DNA from 4 places in the Nocardia sp. NPDC057440 genome. Region 3 is predicted to be linked to each of the others. Evidence: riboswitches for the same ligand, from Rfam matches in the RefSeq annotation. Region 3 holds a riboswitch; each other region holds the start of a gene.

Region 1 (3,759 bases), on a different contig from region 3:
TCGCTGTGCTCGTTACTCGACGATGTCCCGCTCGCGGCGCGGGACGCACTAGCTGAGCGCGTGGTCCAGGTCGTCGAGAAGGTCTTCTACGTCCTCGAGGCCCACCGAGATACGGACGACGCCGTCGGTGAGACCGATGGTCGCGCGACCTTCCGGGCCCATCGCGCGGTGGGTGGTGGTGGCCGGGTGGGTGATGAGGGTCTTGGAGTCGCCGAGGTTGTTGGAGATGTCGACGATGCGCAGGCGGTTGAGCACCTCGAAGGCACGCTTCTTGCCTTCATCCGCAGGCGCGTTCAGCTCGAAGGTGACCACCGTGCCGCCGCCGCTCATCTGGCTCACGGCCAGCGCGTGCTGCGGATGTGATTCCAGGAAGGGGTATTTCACCCAGCCGACGGACTTGTTGCCCTCGAGGAACTGAGCGACGCGCAGCGCGGATTCGGTGGAATGACGCACCCGCAGCGGCATCGTCTCCAAGCCCTTGAGCAGGGTCCACGCATTGAACGGGCTCAATGCGGGGCCGGTGTGGCGCATCAGATTCTTCACCGGGCCGTCGATGTAGTCCTGCGGACCGAGAATCGCGCCGCCGAGCACCCGGCCCTGGCCGTCGATGTGCTTGGTGCCGGAATACACCAGGACGTCGGCGCCGAGTTCGAAGCCGCGCTGCAGCAGCGGTGTGGCGAAGACGTTGTCCAGCACCACTTTCGCGCCCGCGGCGTGGGCGAGTTCGGTGACCCGGCGCACGTCCACCAGCGTCTGCATCGGGTTGGCAGGCGTCTCGAAGAACACCGCCTGGGTGGGCACCGAGAGTGCCTGCTCCCACTGATCGAGGTCGTCGCCGTCGACGAAGACGGTTTCGATTCCCCAGCGCGGCAGAATCTCGTTGCACACCACGAAGCAGGAGCCGAACAGGCTGCGCGCGGCGACAAGCCGGTCACCGGCGCCGAGTAGCGCGCCGAGCGCGGTGAAGACGGCGGACATGCCGCTCGCCGTGGCGAAGCAGGCTTCGGCGCCGTCCATCAGCCGCAGCCGCTCCTCGAACATGGCGACCGTCGGGTTGCCGTAGCGGGAGTAGACGAAATGTTCGACATCGCCGGTGAACGCGGCCTCAGCGGCCTCGGCGCTCTCGTAGACGAAGCCGGAGGTCAGATACAGCGCTTCGGCCGTCTCCTCGAACCCCGAGCGCCGCAAGCCACCGCGCACGCCGAGGGTCGCCGGGCCGACGCCATCGGGCAGCGGCTTGTCGAAGGAGCCGCCGGTGATCACGACTGCCGCCACGGGAGGCCGATGGCGCGCCAGCCGGAGCCGCCACGATGACCGGTCGCGTCGAGGCCGCCCTCGAAGCCATCCAGCACGTTGTAGGACGGTCCGATCCCGACCCCGGTCGCGGTGTTCGCGGCATGCGCGGAACGCTGGCCGGAGCGACACAGGAACACGACGGGGGCCTCCGGGTCGCGGCCGTCGAGCGCCTGGGTCAGCTGCTCGACGAACGCGCCATTGCGGGTGCCGGTGCCGTCGACCCACTCGATCAGCACCGTCGGGCGCTCGATCGATGTGGTGTCGGGAACTCCGACGAAGCGCCATTCGCCTTCGGTGCGCACGTCCACCAGGACGGCTTCCGGGTTGTCCCGCAGTAATTCCCACGCCTGCTGCGGGGTGATGTCACCGGCATAACTCATGTGGACCTCCTGTGAATCCGCTCTTGCCGCACCTTGGTTTCGGGTGCGCGGCCAGGTCGTCACCCGGAGCACCCCGCCGCGGAGGAGGGTTGCCGACCAGCAAGCCGGGGCTTGACGCTGATTCTCATGACCTGGTTCTGAGATTGCCTGGGCGGGGGTCACCCTGTCAAACCCCAGTTCACGACGTGGGACGGTCAACCGCAGATGAGCCAGCCGTCGCCCGATCGCGTCAGATTCCAGGTCGCCGTGGCTGCCTTGCCATTGACCTCGGTGGTGACTGTCGCCTTCGCCCGGTCACCGTCGACCATCGGATTCTCGATTTTTGTTATCTCGACGGTCTTTCCGGTTTCGAGGCCACCGAGCTGCGCGGCCAGCGACGACTTGCCCTCGTCGAATCCATCGCACGCCACACCCGGCGGCGGCGTGAGGTCGCTGTGGCCGCGAGCGTCGGCGTAGTTGCGGACCGCCGCCGCGATGCGGTCCGCTTCTGTGACATTTTTCTCAGCCGGTGACAGCAACCCGCCGAGCACGATCCCGACGACCACGATGACCGCCACCACCGCCGCCGCGATGAACGGCCACGGGGTGCGGGAGTCGGTCTGGTCGACCTCGATTACATCGTCGCCGTCGGTGCCTCGCTGATCGGTCATGTCCACGATGATCCCTGGTCGGCGGGGTTATCGAGCGCCCGCCCCCGAACTCGACGACACGCCGCGGAGGATCTCGTGCGCACAGCGGTTACCCCGGAGCACACCGTGGGTAAGCAACGAGAGGCAGGCCGTCCTGGCCGCGGGCCGGTCACCGCACCGGCGCGGGCTGCCGGGCGGACCACCGATAGAATCGCGAGACTGCGGCCTGCTGTCATAGCTGATATGACAGCGAGTCGGCACCAGTGTCCGCACATCAGGTGCAACCACAGCGGCGCGTCGAGTTAGCCTAGGCTAAGACCGACGCCATTAATTGTTTTCGACCTTAAGGGTGCGCGTAAGAGATGACCGAACAGAGTGCAGCGACCCGCCCGCTCCGCATCGCGATCGTGGGCGCAGGGCCGGCCGGCATCTACGCCGCCGACGCATTGATGAAGTCCGATGCCGAAGTGTCGATCGATTTGTTCGAGCGCATGCCTGCTCCGTTCGGGCTGATCCGCTACGGCGTCGCGCCCGACCATCCGCGCATCAAGGGCATCATCACCGCCCTGCACAAGGTGCTCGACAAGCCACAGGTGCGCCTGCTCGGCAACATCGACTACGGCACCGACATCACTCTCGACGACCTGCGCACCTTCTATGACGCGGTCATCTTCTCCACCGGCGCCAACGCCGACCGCGCCCTGGACATCCCCGGCATCGGTCTCGACGGCAGTTACGGCGCGGCGGACTTCGTGTCCTGGTACGACGGACACCCCGATGTGCCGCGCACCTGGCCGCTGGAGGCCGAGAAGGTCGCCGTCCTCGGTGTCGGCAACGTGGCGCTCGACGTGGCGCGGGTGCTCGCCAAGACCGGCGACGAACTGCTGCCCACCGAGATACCGCCGAACGTTCACGCTGGACTGAAAGCCAACAAGGCGGTCGAGGTCCACGTGTTCGGCCGCCGCGGCCCCGCGCAGGCGAAGTTCACCCCGCTGGAGCTGCGCGAGCTGGACCACTCCCCGACCATCGAGGTCATCGTCGATCCCGAAGACATCGACTACGACGAGGGCTCCGAGGCCGCGCGCAGGCACTCCAAGCAGGTCGACATGATCGCCAACACCCTCGAGCAGTGGGCCATCCGCGACGCGGGCAACCGTCCGCACAAGCTGTTCCTGCACTTCTTCGAGTCCCCTTCGGAGATCATCGGCGAGAACGGCCAGGTCGTCGGCTTGCGCACCGAGCGAACCCAGCTCGATGGCACCGGAAACGTCAAGGGCACCGGCGTGTACCGGGACTGGGACGTCCAGGCCGTCTACCGCGCGGTCGGCTACCTGTCGCAGAACCTCACCAACCTGCCCTTCGACGATCAAGCGGGCACCGTGCCCAACGAGGCCGGTCGCGTGATCGGTGACGAGAACGCGGACGGCGCCGACCGCTACCTGCCCGCCACCTAC
Region 2 (3,759 bases), on a different contig from region 3:
GCGGCGATCACCCCACGCGAGCAGAGCGGCAGCCGGTGCGAACATCAATCGAACAACGACGTCGGCGCCCACCACCCTCGAACCGGGCGTAGCTTCGTCATGTGACCGAAGCACAACGGCCCGCCACGAATTTCCGGATTCCCGACGATCTGAGCGGCATCACCGCCGAGCAATACCGCGCCTCTATGCGCCACTATCCCGCGGGCGTCACGGTCGTCACGCTCTGCTCCGAGAACGGCCCGGTCGGCTTCACCGCGACATCCTTCGCGTCTTTGTCGCTGAAACCCCCGCTGGTCTCCTTCAACATCGCACACACTTCCTCGAGCATCGCCGCCCTGCTGAAGGCCGATTCGGTGGTCATCCACTTCCTCGGTGAACACCAGCACCACCTGGCCCAGCGCTTCGCGCGCGCCGCGGAGGAACGTTTCACCGACCGCTCGCTGTGGACCACCCTCGACACCGGCGAGCCGGTCCTGCACGGCACCCCCATCTGGGTCCGCGCCGTCATCCAACAGCTCATCCCCATCGGCGACCACACCCTCGCCGTCGGCCTGGTCACCCGCGTCCACGACAACACCGATGAAAAACCGGCCGCCGCGCCGCTGCTCTATTACAACGGCCGCTACCACCGCCCGAGCGCCCTCGGCGAATGAGCCCGGTTACCCGGCCTCCCGCGCGCTGAGGGTCGCGGACAACCACACAAAGACCGGTCAGCCGATGCTGCAGGGTGCGGCGCCGCCGGTGGTATCGAGGCTGGTGAAAGGGCGGGTTTCGGGGGTGGGGTTCCAGAGGCCATCGGTGGCGGCGTAGTTCCAGGTGGCGCCGGATTCGACGAGGGTGGCGACGGCGTCGACGAGGCGGTCGACGTCGGCGGAGCTGGTGCCGAGGCCGATGCTGGCGCGCAGTGCGCCGTCGAGACCGAGGCGGGCCAGTAGCGGGTGAGCGCAGAAGCGGCCGTCGCGGATGCCGATGCCGTGTTCGGCGGAGAGATAGGCGGCGACGTGGCCGGGGGCGAAGCCGTCCAGGGTGAAGGCGACGATGCCGACGGTGTCGGGGCTGTCGTCCCAGATGCGCAGCAGGTCGACGCCGGGGATGGCGGAAAGGCCGACGCGGAGTCGGTCGGCGAGCAGACGTTCGTGGGTGGCGAGGGTTTCGGGATCGATCGCACAGAGCGCCTCACAGGCGGCGGCGAGCGCGGCCGCACCGAGGACGTTCGGGGAGCCTGCTTCGTGCCGCTGCGGCGCGGGGGCCCAGTCGGCGCCCGTGGTGGTGACCTCGCGCACCGCGCCACCGCCTGCCAGGTACGGATCGGCGGCATCCAGCCAATCGCGGCGCCCGACCAGCACACCCGCGCCGTACGGCGCGTACAGCTTGTGCCCGGAGCAGGCGAGGTAGTCGATGCCGCTGTCGCGCAGGCTGATTCGGCGATGCGGAGCCAGCTGCGCGGCGTCGACCAGGATGCGCGCGCCGCACTGGTGTGCGATGGTGGCCAGCCGCTCCAACGGCAGCACCTCGCCGGTGACGTTGGAAGCCCCGGTGACCGCGAGCAGCGCGGCGGGCTTGCTGCACAGTTCGGCGATCAGCAGCCGGATAGTCTCGGCCACAGTGTCCGCGGCCCGAACTACGCGGCGGCCATTGCGCGTCCACGCCAGGAAGTTGGCGTGGTGCTCGATATCCAGCACCACGGTGTCGCCGGGCACGCACGCGGCGAGCAGGTTCAGCGCGTCGGTGGTATTGCGAGTGAACACCACCACTTGGTCGTCGTCGGCATCGAGGAACCTGGACACCGAACCGCGAGCCGCCTCGTAGCACTCGGTGGAGATCCGCGAGGCGTAGCCCGCACCGCGGTGCACGCTCGCGTAGAACGGCAACAGCTGCTGCACCCGGTCGGTGACCTGCGCCAATGCCGGTGCGCTCGCGGCGTAGTCGAAGTTCGCGTAGGTGGTCGTTCCGCCCTGGACGAGCGGCACAAGGAGGTCGCCGCCGGAAACCCGGGCGAGGGCGGCACAGGTCTGATCCACAACAACAGTCATCACGAAATCCCGTCGGTCATGGGACCCGGAACCAAGGGGTGTACGAGTCCGCGCTTGCCGCGCCCGGTCGGGCGGCGGCCAGGTCGTCACCTGGAGCACCCCACCGCGGAGGAGGGTTGCCGACCAGCTAGCCAGGGCTTGATGCTGGTACTCATGACCTGCACCGAGATTGGCAGACCGCACCGGCCGCTGTCAACCGGAATCGAAAACACGACGCCCGCGGCCAAGGCCCGGCGAGCATGGTCTCGGCCGGTCGAAACCGGTTGCGCGATGTCGTGATGTGCGGTCCCATCGGTGGGTGACGCTTTCCCTGCTGCTCAGTTTCGTCGGCCTGTGCGTACTGCTGTCGATCACGCCCGGCCCCGATTCGTTCCTGGTGCTGCGCTTCTCGATGGTGGACGCGCGACCCGGGATCGCGGCGGCGCTCGGGTCGGCGCTCGGCGGCATCGTGTGGGCCGTTGTGGTCGCGGCGGGCGTCGCCGCCCTGCTGGAGCAGTCGGCGACGGCCTATCGCGCGCTCAAGATCGTCGGCGGAATCTACTTGGTGTACTTGGGAGTTCGTGCGCTGATCGATCACCGGCGACAGCGGCGTGCCGCCCTCGACCCGACCGAAGCGGTTACCGCGCAGGCGAATTCCGGTTCCCCCGCATCGATTCGCTCGGCATTCGCCGCAGGGCTGGTGTCGTGCATGTTCAACCCGAAGGTCGGCCTGTTCTACCTGGCCGTGCTGCCCCAGTTCCTCACCGATGTCACCTTCGCCAACACCCTCGCCCTCGGCGCGGTCGAATCGAGCATCGCCGCGGTGGAGATGGTGCTGCTCGCGATCGCCGCCTCGCGCGCCGTGGCGATACTGCGCAAGCCGAAGGTCCGCGATCGCCTGGAGCAGGCGAGCGCGGCCGTCCTCGCGGCCCTCGGCATCGGCACCGCGGCCTCCGCCGCCTAGGTCACCCTTTTTCCTTGCGCCACAGCAGGATCGAGGCAACGAGCGCGACAGCTCCCACCCCGGTGAGCCACCAGAACGACCGCTGGAAACTCACATCGACGGACGCACCCGCCGCGGCCGTGCGGTAGAGGACGACCGCCATCAACGCCGCACCGACAGCGCCGCCCACCCGCTGCAAGATATTCACGAACGACGCGGCATCCGGGAGCTGCTCGCGACCCACCGCCGCATAGGCCGCCGCCACGACGGGCACTCCGGTCAGCCCCGCCGCCATACCCCTGACCAGCAATAACGCCTGCACCAGCACGGAATTCAACGAGGCGTCCGACAGTGCGAACGGCACTGTGGTCGCGATGATCAGCGCATTGCCCGCCACCGCCACGACACCACCGCCGTAGCGGTCGGTCAGCCGTCCCGCGACAGGCAGCGCGACGATGCCGCCGAGACCGAACGTGAGCAGCGACAGCCCCGTCGCGATCAACCCTTTGCCATGCAGTAACTGGAAGTACAAGGGCAGCAACAGCATCGTCCCGAACATCGCCACGCCGGCGAAGAAGTTGGCCACGTTCGCGGTAGCGAAGATCGTAGTGCGGAACAAGCCGATATCGAGGACCTTCGGCCCGCGGCCGCGTACCGAGCGCAGCACGAAGCCACCGAGCGCCACCGCACCGGCCAGCACGGGAACCCACACCGACACCGCCGAAAGCCGGCCTCGGCTGCCGAATTCGCCGAGCCCGTAGACCAGTAGCGACAGCCCGGTCCCGATCAGCACGAACCCCGCGA
Region 3 (3,759 bases):
TCTCGTTCCACCGAGGTCGGCGGCCCCATCACAGCCACGGATGTCCTCGCGGCACTTGCACATCCACTGTCCATCGGCGTATATCTCGGCCTGTGGGCGCGGTCCCGCAGCAGGCATCGACGCGGCGCCCTGCGCTGGAAAGACCGCCCGCTCCCTCCCTGACCTGCCTGCCCGCGTCCGCCACATAGGACCCCGGAGCGCGCTTACTCCTGACCCCGTCCCCTACCCCGTGCCGGACCCGGACCCGGACCCGGACCCGGACCCGGACAACCATTACACCGGGTGCCCGGTTGCGACACGGGGTGTGCGGATCGACACCGGGTGCGGCTGCCGTCGGGCGCGCAAGGGTGTTGTCTCGGGCTCCTGAGCCCGTTGAAGCCGGACGAGATTGTCGGGGGCGACCGGGCTATGGGACCGCGCTAATACCGATGGTCGGGAGGAAGAAGCAGGAGTGGCCGTTGTTCTGGACGGTACCGAAGACGGCGGCGAGCACGGTTCCCGAGCCGGTGTCGACCGGGACGGCGCGGACGCCGCCGACCGGGAGTGCGGCGAAGAAGAAGTCCTGGATCGCGCGTTCGGCGAGGGGGCGGATTTCCGCCGGGACTTCGGCGGGGACCATGGCGCGGAAGACGTCGGAGAGCGGGCCCATCGAGGTGAAGCCGCTGCGCCCGTTGCGCAGGTTCATCCACGCGACGCGCATGCCCGACACGGTCGAGGTGTCCGGGGCGACGCCGTAGGGCACGAAGGTGAACATGGTCTGGCCCGCTTTCACGGCGGTGAGGTCGAGGCCGGGGATGGTCACCGTGGTCTTGGGCCACGGGCCGGGAATAGCGCCCGCGACGGCGGGGACCAGGCCGAGGGTGCCGGAGTCGGAGCAGAACGCCGCGGCGGTGGGATACAGGAAGGGGTCCATGCCGACGGCGCGCAGCGCTTCGAGCGCCGATTGATACGCGCCGAACAGATCGGTGGGTGCGGCTGTCCGGGCGAGACCGGGGCGCTCAGCGGCGACAGCCGGGGCGGGAGCCGCCGGAGCGCCGAAAGCGGTGGCAGGGCCGGCAAGGGCCAGCGCGGCCGTACTCGTCGCGATGGCGGTCAGCGTGGTCAGACGGCGCACAACGGTCACTTCGGACCTCCTCATCGTCGGCACGATCGAGGTCAGGGTACTCCGGCAAACTCGCTAAGCAGGGAATCTTCAAGTTAGCAATTTTCTGGCGCGCCGCACGCCCTCGCGATCCGCGATTTCGGATCCATGAGGTGGGCGCTGCTCATGGCGACGGGCTCAATGATCGCGGGAACCGGCCCTCTCGGACAAGGGCTGTGCTCACGCTGATTCCTAACCTTGTTCTGGAGTGCCCCTGCTTCGCATGCTATTTCGGCTAGACCCTCGACGGCCCGCGCTCGCCGCGGGCCGCACCATCCAGAGCGACCGAGAGACCTGGCTCGTCGACGTCGCAGCAACCCCCCGCTCGCCGGGTGCGGGTGCTTCCGCCGGGAACGATGGAGGAAACCGACATGATCACCGAGCAACACAGCACCCGTTGGGGCCGCCGCCATGCCGACCAGTGCCGCCGCACCGCCGCGAGCTGTCGCGACTGACCGCGCCGCCAGATCGCGCACCCGTCACTGGCCGGGTGATGTGACCGCCTGATGAGGGGCCGGTCTCGTTCGTTTCTTCGAAGGACCTCGATATGAGTGCGTCCATCGCATCCAGCGCAGCCGCTGCCGTCGGCGGTGCGCCCGTAACCACCGCGACCGAGGACGTGGCTCGGACCCAACCCCACCGCGATCTACCACGCGGCAACCGCGGATCAGACCAAGATCGTGGCCACCTTCTCCGGCGCGGGCGAGGCGCTGCAGGGCGAGATCGGCGTGCTCACCAAGAAGGACAACGGGCTGATCGGGGCGGTGCACAAGGCCATCGACCACGCCATCCAGTCGGGCACCTACCAGCAGGTCATCGACCGGTGGGGGCTGAAGACCGAAACGGTGACCAGCTCGCGGATCAACCCGCCCGGCCCGCCGAAGAAGTCGTGACAGCCCGATGACACAGCGATTTTCCTCGAATCGGCGACTCTCCCCGGCACCACCACCCGAGCTGCGTGTGCACGCGGTCGCTCAGGACGATCCGTTGGCCACGCCCCTGCTCGCCGAGCTCGCCGTCGAATACAGCACGCGCTACGGCCGGACCGTCGGTGCGGTGCACGACTCGCTGCGCGAATACCCGGCCGCGGAATTCACGGCGCCGGACGGTGCGCTGCTGGTCGTCACCCGCGACGGCGAGCCCGTGGCAGGCGGCGCTTTCCGACGCTACGACGACGACACCGCCGAGCTGAAACGCATCTGGACCGCACGTGAGCACCGCATGCAGGGACTCGGGCGCTTCGTGATCGCACAGCTGGAGACCGAGATCGCACGGCGTGGATACCGCCGCATCTACCTGACCACGGGTCCGCGCCAGCCCGAGGCCGTCGCCCTGTATCTGAACCACGGCTACACCGCGCTCTACGACCCGGACATCCCCTCGGACGAGATCGGCCCGCATCCCTTCGAGAAGTACCTGCCCGCCCCACATCCCGCCTCCGACCCGGTAGGAGCCCACGCATGAAATTCCTGCTGTTCACCCTGGTCACCCGGGTTCCGGACCCGATAACCGGGCGGCTGCCCGGCACCAGGGAGCGACTGCGCAATGTCATCGAGCAGGCGGGCATCGCCGAAGAGCTCGGCTACGACGGGTTCGCCGTCGGCGAGCGGCACGAGGATCCGTTCCTGTCGGCCGCACCGCCGGTGATCCTCAGCCACATCGCCGCGGTCACCTCGCGCATCTCGTTGTTCACCGCGGTCACCACGCTGAGCCTGCTGGATCCGGTGCGCGCTTTCGAGGACTACTCGACGCTGGACAACCTCTCCGGCGGCAGACTGGAACTGATCATCGGCAAGGGCAACGGCAGTGCGCAGGCGGAGCTGTTCCACGTCACCACCGACGATCAGTGGGACCGCAATCGTGAAGGCTACAAGCTGTTCCGGGAGCTCTGGGCCAGCGACAGCGTGACATGGTCCGGCCGGTTCCGGCCCGAACTCCGTGCGGCCAAGGCGCTGCCGCGGCCGTGGCAGCCGCGCATCCGCATCTGGCACGGCAGCGCGACGAGTCGCGACTCGGTGGAACTGGCCGCGCGCCACGGTGATCCGCTGTTCTCGGCGAATGTCACCAATCCCATCGAGCCTTATGCCGAGCTGGTGCGCCACTACCGGGAGCGGTGGGAGTTCTACGGGCACGACCCCGCCGATGCCATGGTCGGCGCGGGTACCGCCGGATTCCACGTGGCCAAGACCTCGCAGGAGGCCGCGGAAGTGTTCCGGCCGATCTTCGAGGCGCGACTCACGCTGGCCCGCAAGCTCGGTTTGCCGGTGGTGTTCGAGACCCTCGCGGACTTCCTCGCCCGCAGTTCGGCGTTGGTCGGCAGCCCGGAGCAGGTGATCGACAAGGTCAGCCGTCAGCACGAGCACTTCGGCCACGAGGTGACCCACCTGGCCGCGGATCGCGACGGACGCACCGCGATTGCGCACCGAGACAGCCTCGAGCTGTTCCAGTCCTCGGTCGCCCCGGAACTGCGCAGACGGATTCGGAGCAGGCCATTGGCCGTGAACACGGACATCGACCATCCCGTCCGACCCACCACCGACTACGACCTCGATTCCCAGGGCGACCTCGTCCGCACCGAAACATCTGGAGTAACACAGTGATCCGACCCCGCTATCGAA
Region 4 (3,759 bases), on a different contig from region 3:
TCGCCCTGCGCGTTGTTCTCGAAGCGGTGATCCAGCTCGGACTCGGTCCGATAGGTCAGGTGCGCGATGCGCCGTGCGATGCCCATGCCGGTCGTCGGGACGCGATCGGTGTCGTGATAATCGCCGCCCTGCCAGTCGGGGTCGGCCTTGATCGCGGCGATCTGCGTTGTCTGCGTGCCGATCTGGTCGGCGGTGGCGCGCGCGCCGACGGCGAGCACCAGTGCGGCGCCGACCCGATTCGGGGCGCCGACCATCCACTCCAGCACCCGCATGCCGCCCATCGACCCGCCGACGACCGCGGCCAGCGTTTCGATGCCGAGCAGATCCATCAGTGCCACTTCCGCGCTCACCTGATCGCGGATCGAAATCTCCGGAAACCGTGCGCCCCAAGGCTTTCCGTCCGGAGCCAGCGAGGTGGGCCCGGTGCTTCCCATGCAGCCGCCGAGCACGTTCGTCGCGATGACACACCACTCGTCGGTGTCGATCGGCGCGCCGGGACCGACCATGCCGTCCCACCATCCCGGTAGCGGATGGATGTCGTCCGGGCGTCCGATCACATGTGAGTCGCCGGTCAGCGCGTGCTCGACCAGCACCACGTTGTCCAGCGTGGGGGAGAGCTCACCCCAGCGCTGCACGGCGAGGTGTACGTCCTGGACCACAGCGCCGTTCTCCAGCCGCACGTCCCCGATGGCGACCATGCCGAGCCGCCCGTCCGGCGGTGGCAGGGCCACCGCCGAGGCGGGTCGCACGACACTCGGTTCGGCGCCCACGGTCACGTCGCCGCCGCCGCGAAACCGGCTCGCAGATCGGCGAGGATGTCGTCGATTCCCTCGATGCCCACCGCCAGCCGAACCAGCCCCGGCGTGACGCCGGAGGCCAACTGCTCCTCGGGTGTCAGCTGCGAGTGCGTGGTCGACGCGGGATGGATTACGAGAGAACGCACATCACCGATGTTAGCGACATGGCTGTGCAGGGCTAATGCGTCCACGAACTTCTTGCCCGCATCGACACCACCGCTGAGCTCGAACGCGACAATCGCGCCCGGCCCCTTCGGCGCGAGCTGCTTAGCGCGCTCGTGCCACGGCGAGGACGGCAGGCCCGCGTAGTACACCGTTTCGACGGCGGGCAGGCCGGTCAGGAACTCGGCCACCGCCTGAGCATTGGCGACGTGACGCTCCAGGCGCAGGCTCAGCGTCTCGACGCCCTGGCTGATCAGGAAGGCGTTGAACGGCGACACCGCGGCACCCAGGTCGCGCAGCAGCTGCACGCGCGCCTTCAGCGCGTACGCGGGTGCGCCGAGGTCGGCGAACACCGCACCGTGGTAGCTCGGGTCCGGTGTGGTGAAACCGGGGAACCGCGGCTCGCCCTGCTCGTCGACCACGGTCCAGTCGAACGTGCCGCCGTCGACGATCACGCCCGCGACCGCAGTGCCATGGCCGCCCAGGTACTTGGTCGCCGAGTGCACGACGATGTCGGCGCCGTGCGCGAGCGGCTGGATCAGGTACGGGGTGGCGACCGTGTTGTCCACGATCAGCGGCAGTCCGTTGGCGTGCGCGATCGCGGAGATCCCCGGGATGTCGAAGATGGCGCTGCTCGGGTTGGCGATGGTCTCGCCGTAGAACGCCTTGGTGTTCGGCCGGATGGCCGCACGCCACTGCTCCAGGTCGTCGGGGTCCTCCACGAAGGAGACCTCGATGCCGAGCTTGGGCAGCGAGTAATGGAAGAGGTTGTAGGTGCCGCCGTAGAGGTGCGGACTGGACACGATGTGATCGCCCGCCGAGGCCAGGTTGAGGATCGCGTAGGTCTCCGCGGCCTGTCCCGAGGCCAGCAACAGCGCGGCGACGCCACCCTCCAGGGCGGCGATGCGCTGCTCGACCACGTCCTGGGTCGGGTTCATGATCCTGGTGTAGATGTTGCCCGGCTCGGCGAGGCCGAACAACGCGGCCGCGTGATCGGTGTCACGGAAGGCGTAGGAGGTGGTCTGGTAGATCGGGAGGGCGCGGGCGCCGGTGGTCTCGTCCGGGGCCTGCCCCGCGTGGACCTGCTTGGTCTCGAAGGACCACTGCGTCGGATCGGATGCGATCGGATCGATATCGGCCGCGGACGCGATGGGGTCACTCATGTCTTGCTCCAAAGGGGTTGTTCGCCAGAACTACTTGCTAATGGGATGTGGGCGACGGACAACAACACATTGGGGGTACCTCCTGAAGTGCGCGCTTGCTCTCGACTTTCGAGAGCCCGGTCATCACCCGGAGCACCCCACCGCTGCTGGAGGGTTGCCGTCCAGCAAGCCGGGGCTTCGCGCTGGCACTCATGACCTGACCGGCATCATAGCTGGCGGTCGGTCGACGATCGAAATCGTCGTCGAAAACTCACCGGGTTTCGGTGGCCAGCGGGACGCAGCAGATGCGCACGAACTCGTCGAAGGTGGAGAGGAACGCGGTGCGGCCGGCCAAGGCCGCCGCCGCCGGGTCGCCTTCGTCGAAGATGTCGACCGAACATTCCATCCCGAGCTGCCCGATCAGCTGCCAGGTTCCGACGATCAGCCGCACCTGCAACGCATCGGGCTCGGTGTGGAGTCGTTCGGCGAGCACTTCGGCGATAGCGGCGGTCTTGTTGTCGGCGTGCTCGAGGCTGCGCGCACTGACCGACGGACTGCTGCGCAGGATCCGCTGCATTTGCTGGAACTGCCGGAACGACAGCAGCCTGTCATTTCCATCTATCGCCTGGTCGATGGTCCGCAGGAAAGCCTCACGCAGCGCGCGCAGCTCGTTGCCGGTGACCGGGAGCCCGCGCAGGGTCTCGGCGACGGTGCGGCCGAAGTCCTTGATCGGCCCGAGGATGATGTCCTCTTTGCTGTCGAAATACCGGTTGATCGTGCGGGGCGAGACGTCGGCGGCATTGGCGATCTGCTCGACGGTGGTGGCATCGAAACCATGTGCGTCGCAGAGGTCGAGTCCGACCTCGATGATGCGCAACCGGGTCTGCTGCTTCTTGCGCTCACGCAGGCCGGCAGGCACCGGATTCGCGGTGTGGTCCTGGTTCGGCTCGGCGCCGACAGGGGCGTCCGCTGCGGCACTCGCGCCGGTCGACGTTGATGACTCGAGCATCCTTCCACTGTATCGCAACCGGGACTTTTCGTGTCGTTAGCAGTCAAATGTCTGATTGCGACATTTTTCCCTTGACGACAAATGTCCGACAATGACAGGATGGCAGCACGACTTCGAGTTCCAAGGAGATCAAGGTGACCGAGACTGCGACAGCGGTAGACGTTCCGGAAAAACAAGGCAGTTCGGCGCGCTGGTGGGCCCTGGGGGTGATCGCATTGGCCCAGCTCATGGTGGTGCTGGATGCCACCATCGTGACCATCTCGCTGCCGTTCGCACAACGTGATCTCGACATCAGTGATGGCAACAGGCAATGGATGCTCACCGCCTACACGCTGATCTTCGGCGGTCTGCTGTTGCTCGGCGGCCGGCTCGCCGACTACCTCGGCAGGCGTCGGATCTTCCTCGTCGGTCTCGTGGGATTCGCTGCGGCCTCCGCGCTCGCGGGTCTCGCGCAGAACGGCGCGGAGCTCTTCGCCGGCCGCGCGCTGCAGGGCGCGTTCGCGGCTTTGCTTGCGCCGGCGGCACTTTCGCTGCTCTCGGTGACTTTCACCGAGGCCAAAGAGCGCGCGACCGCGTTCGGTGTCTTCGCCGGAATCTCCGCGGGCGGGGCCGCGCTCGGGCTGATCGCGGGCGGCGCGCTCACCGAGTA

What was found. A riboswitch is a leader RNA that binds a small molecule or an ion and turns the genes downstream of it on or off. The one in region 3 is predicted to bind S-adenosylmethionine.
Region 1: linked by a shared signal. The riboswitch ahead of ACFU4Z_RS04950 (rhodanese-like domain-containing protein) and the one ahead of ACFU4Z_RS30220 (ABC transporter substrate-binding protein) in region 3 are both predicted to bind S-adenosylmethionine.
Region 2: linked by a shared signal. The riboswitch ahead of ACFU4Z_RS29395 (aminotransferase class V-fold PLP-dependent enzyme) and the one ahead of ACFU4Z_RS30220 (ABC transporter substrate-binding protein) in region 3 are both predicted to bind S-adenosylmethionine.
Region 4: linked by a shared signal. The riboswitch ahead of ACFU4Z_RS01055 (bifunctional o-acetylhomoserine/o-acetylserine sulfhydrylase) and the one ahead of ACFU4Z_RS30220 (ABC transporter substrate-binding protein) in region 3 are both predicted to bind S-adenosylmethionine.

The regions. Positions count from the first base shown of each region.
Region 1 covers NZ_JBHVDF010000002.1:405,907-409,665, reverse strand. Annotated here, with positions in the region: gene ACFU4Z_RS04955 (O-succinylhomoserine sulfhydrylase) at 49-1,263, opposite strand; gene ACFU4Z_RS04950 (rhodanese-like domain-containing protein) at 1,260-1,676, opposite strand; SAM riboswitch class IV at 1,691-1,808, opposite strand; gene ACFU4Z_RS04945 (hypothetical protein) at 1,871-2,326, opposite strand; gene ACFU4Z_RS04940 (FAD-dependent oxidoreductase) at 2,668-3,759, shown strand, end outside.
Region 2 covers NZ_JBHVDF010000017.1:124,384-128,142, forward strand. Annotated here, with positions in the region: gene ACFU4Z_RS29390 (flavin reductase family protein) at 102-653, shown strand; gene ACFU4Z_RS29395 (aminotransferase class V-fold PLP-dependent enzyme) at 711-2,033, opposite strand; SAM riboswitch class IV at 2,079-2,192, opposite strand; gene ACFU4Z_RS29400 (LysE family translocator) at 2,332-2,976, shown strand; gene ACFU4Z_RS29405 (DHA2 family efflux MFS transporter permease subunit) at 2,978-3,759, opposite strand, start outside.
Region 3 covers NZ_JBHVDF010000018.1:145,893-149,651, reverse strand. Annotated here, with positions in the region: gene ACFU4Z_RS30230 (glycosyltransferase) at 1-162, shown strand, start outside; gene ACFU4Z_RS30225 (hypothetical protein) at 407-1,123, opposite strand; SAM riboswitch class I at 1,411-1,504, shown strand; partial or broken gene ACFU4Z_RS30220 (ABC transporter substrate-binding protein) at 1,762-2,034, shown strand; gene ACFU4Z_RS30215 (GNAT family N-acetyltransferase) at 2,042-2,605, shown strand; gene ACFU4Z_RS30210 (LLM class flavin-dependent oxidoreductase) at 2,602-3,741, shown strand; gene ACFU4Z_RS30205 (ABC transporter substrate-binding protein) at 3,738-3,759, shown strand, end outside.
Region 4 covers NZ_JBHVDF010000001.1:216,726-220,484, reverse strand. Annotated here, with positions in the region: gene ACFU4Z_RS01060 (homoserine O-acetyltransferase) at 1-698, opposite strand, end outside; gene ACFU4Z_RS01055 (bifunctional o-acetylhomoserine/o-acetylserine sulfhydrylase) at 773-2,122, opposite strand; SAM riboswitch class IV at 2,209-2,319, opposite strand; gene ACFU4Z_RS01050 (TetR family transcriptional regulator) at 2,373-3,110, opposite strand; gene ACFU4Z_RS01045 (MFS transporter) at 3,245-3,759, shown strand, end outside.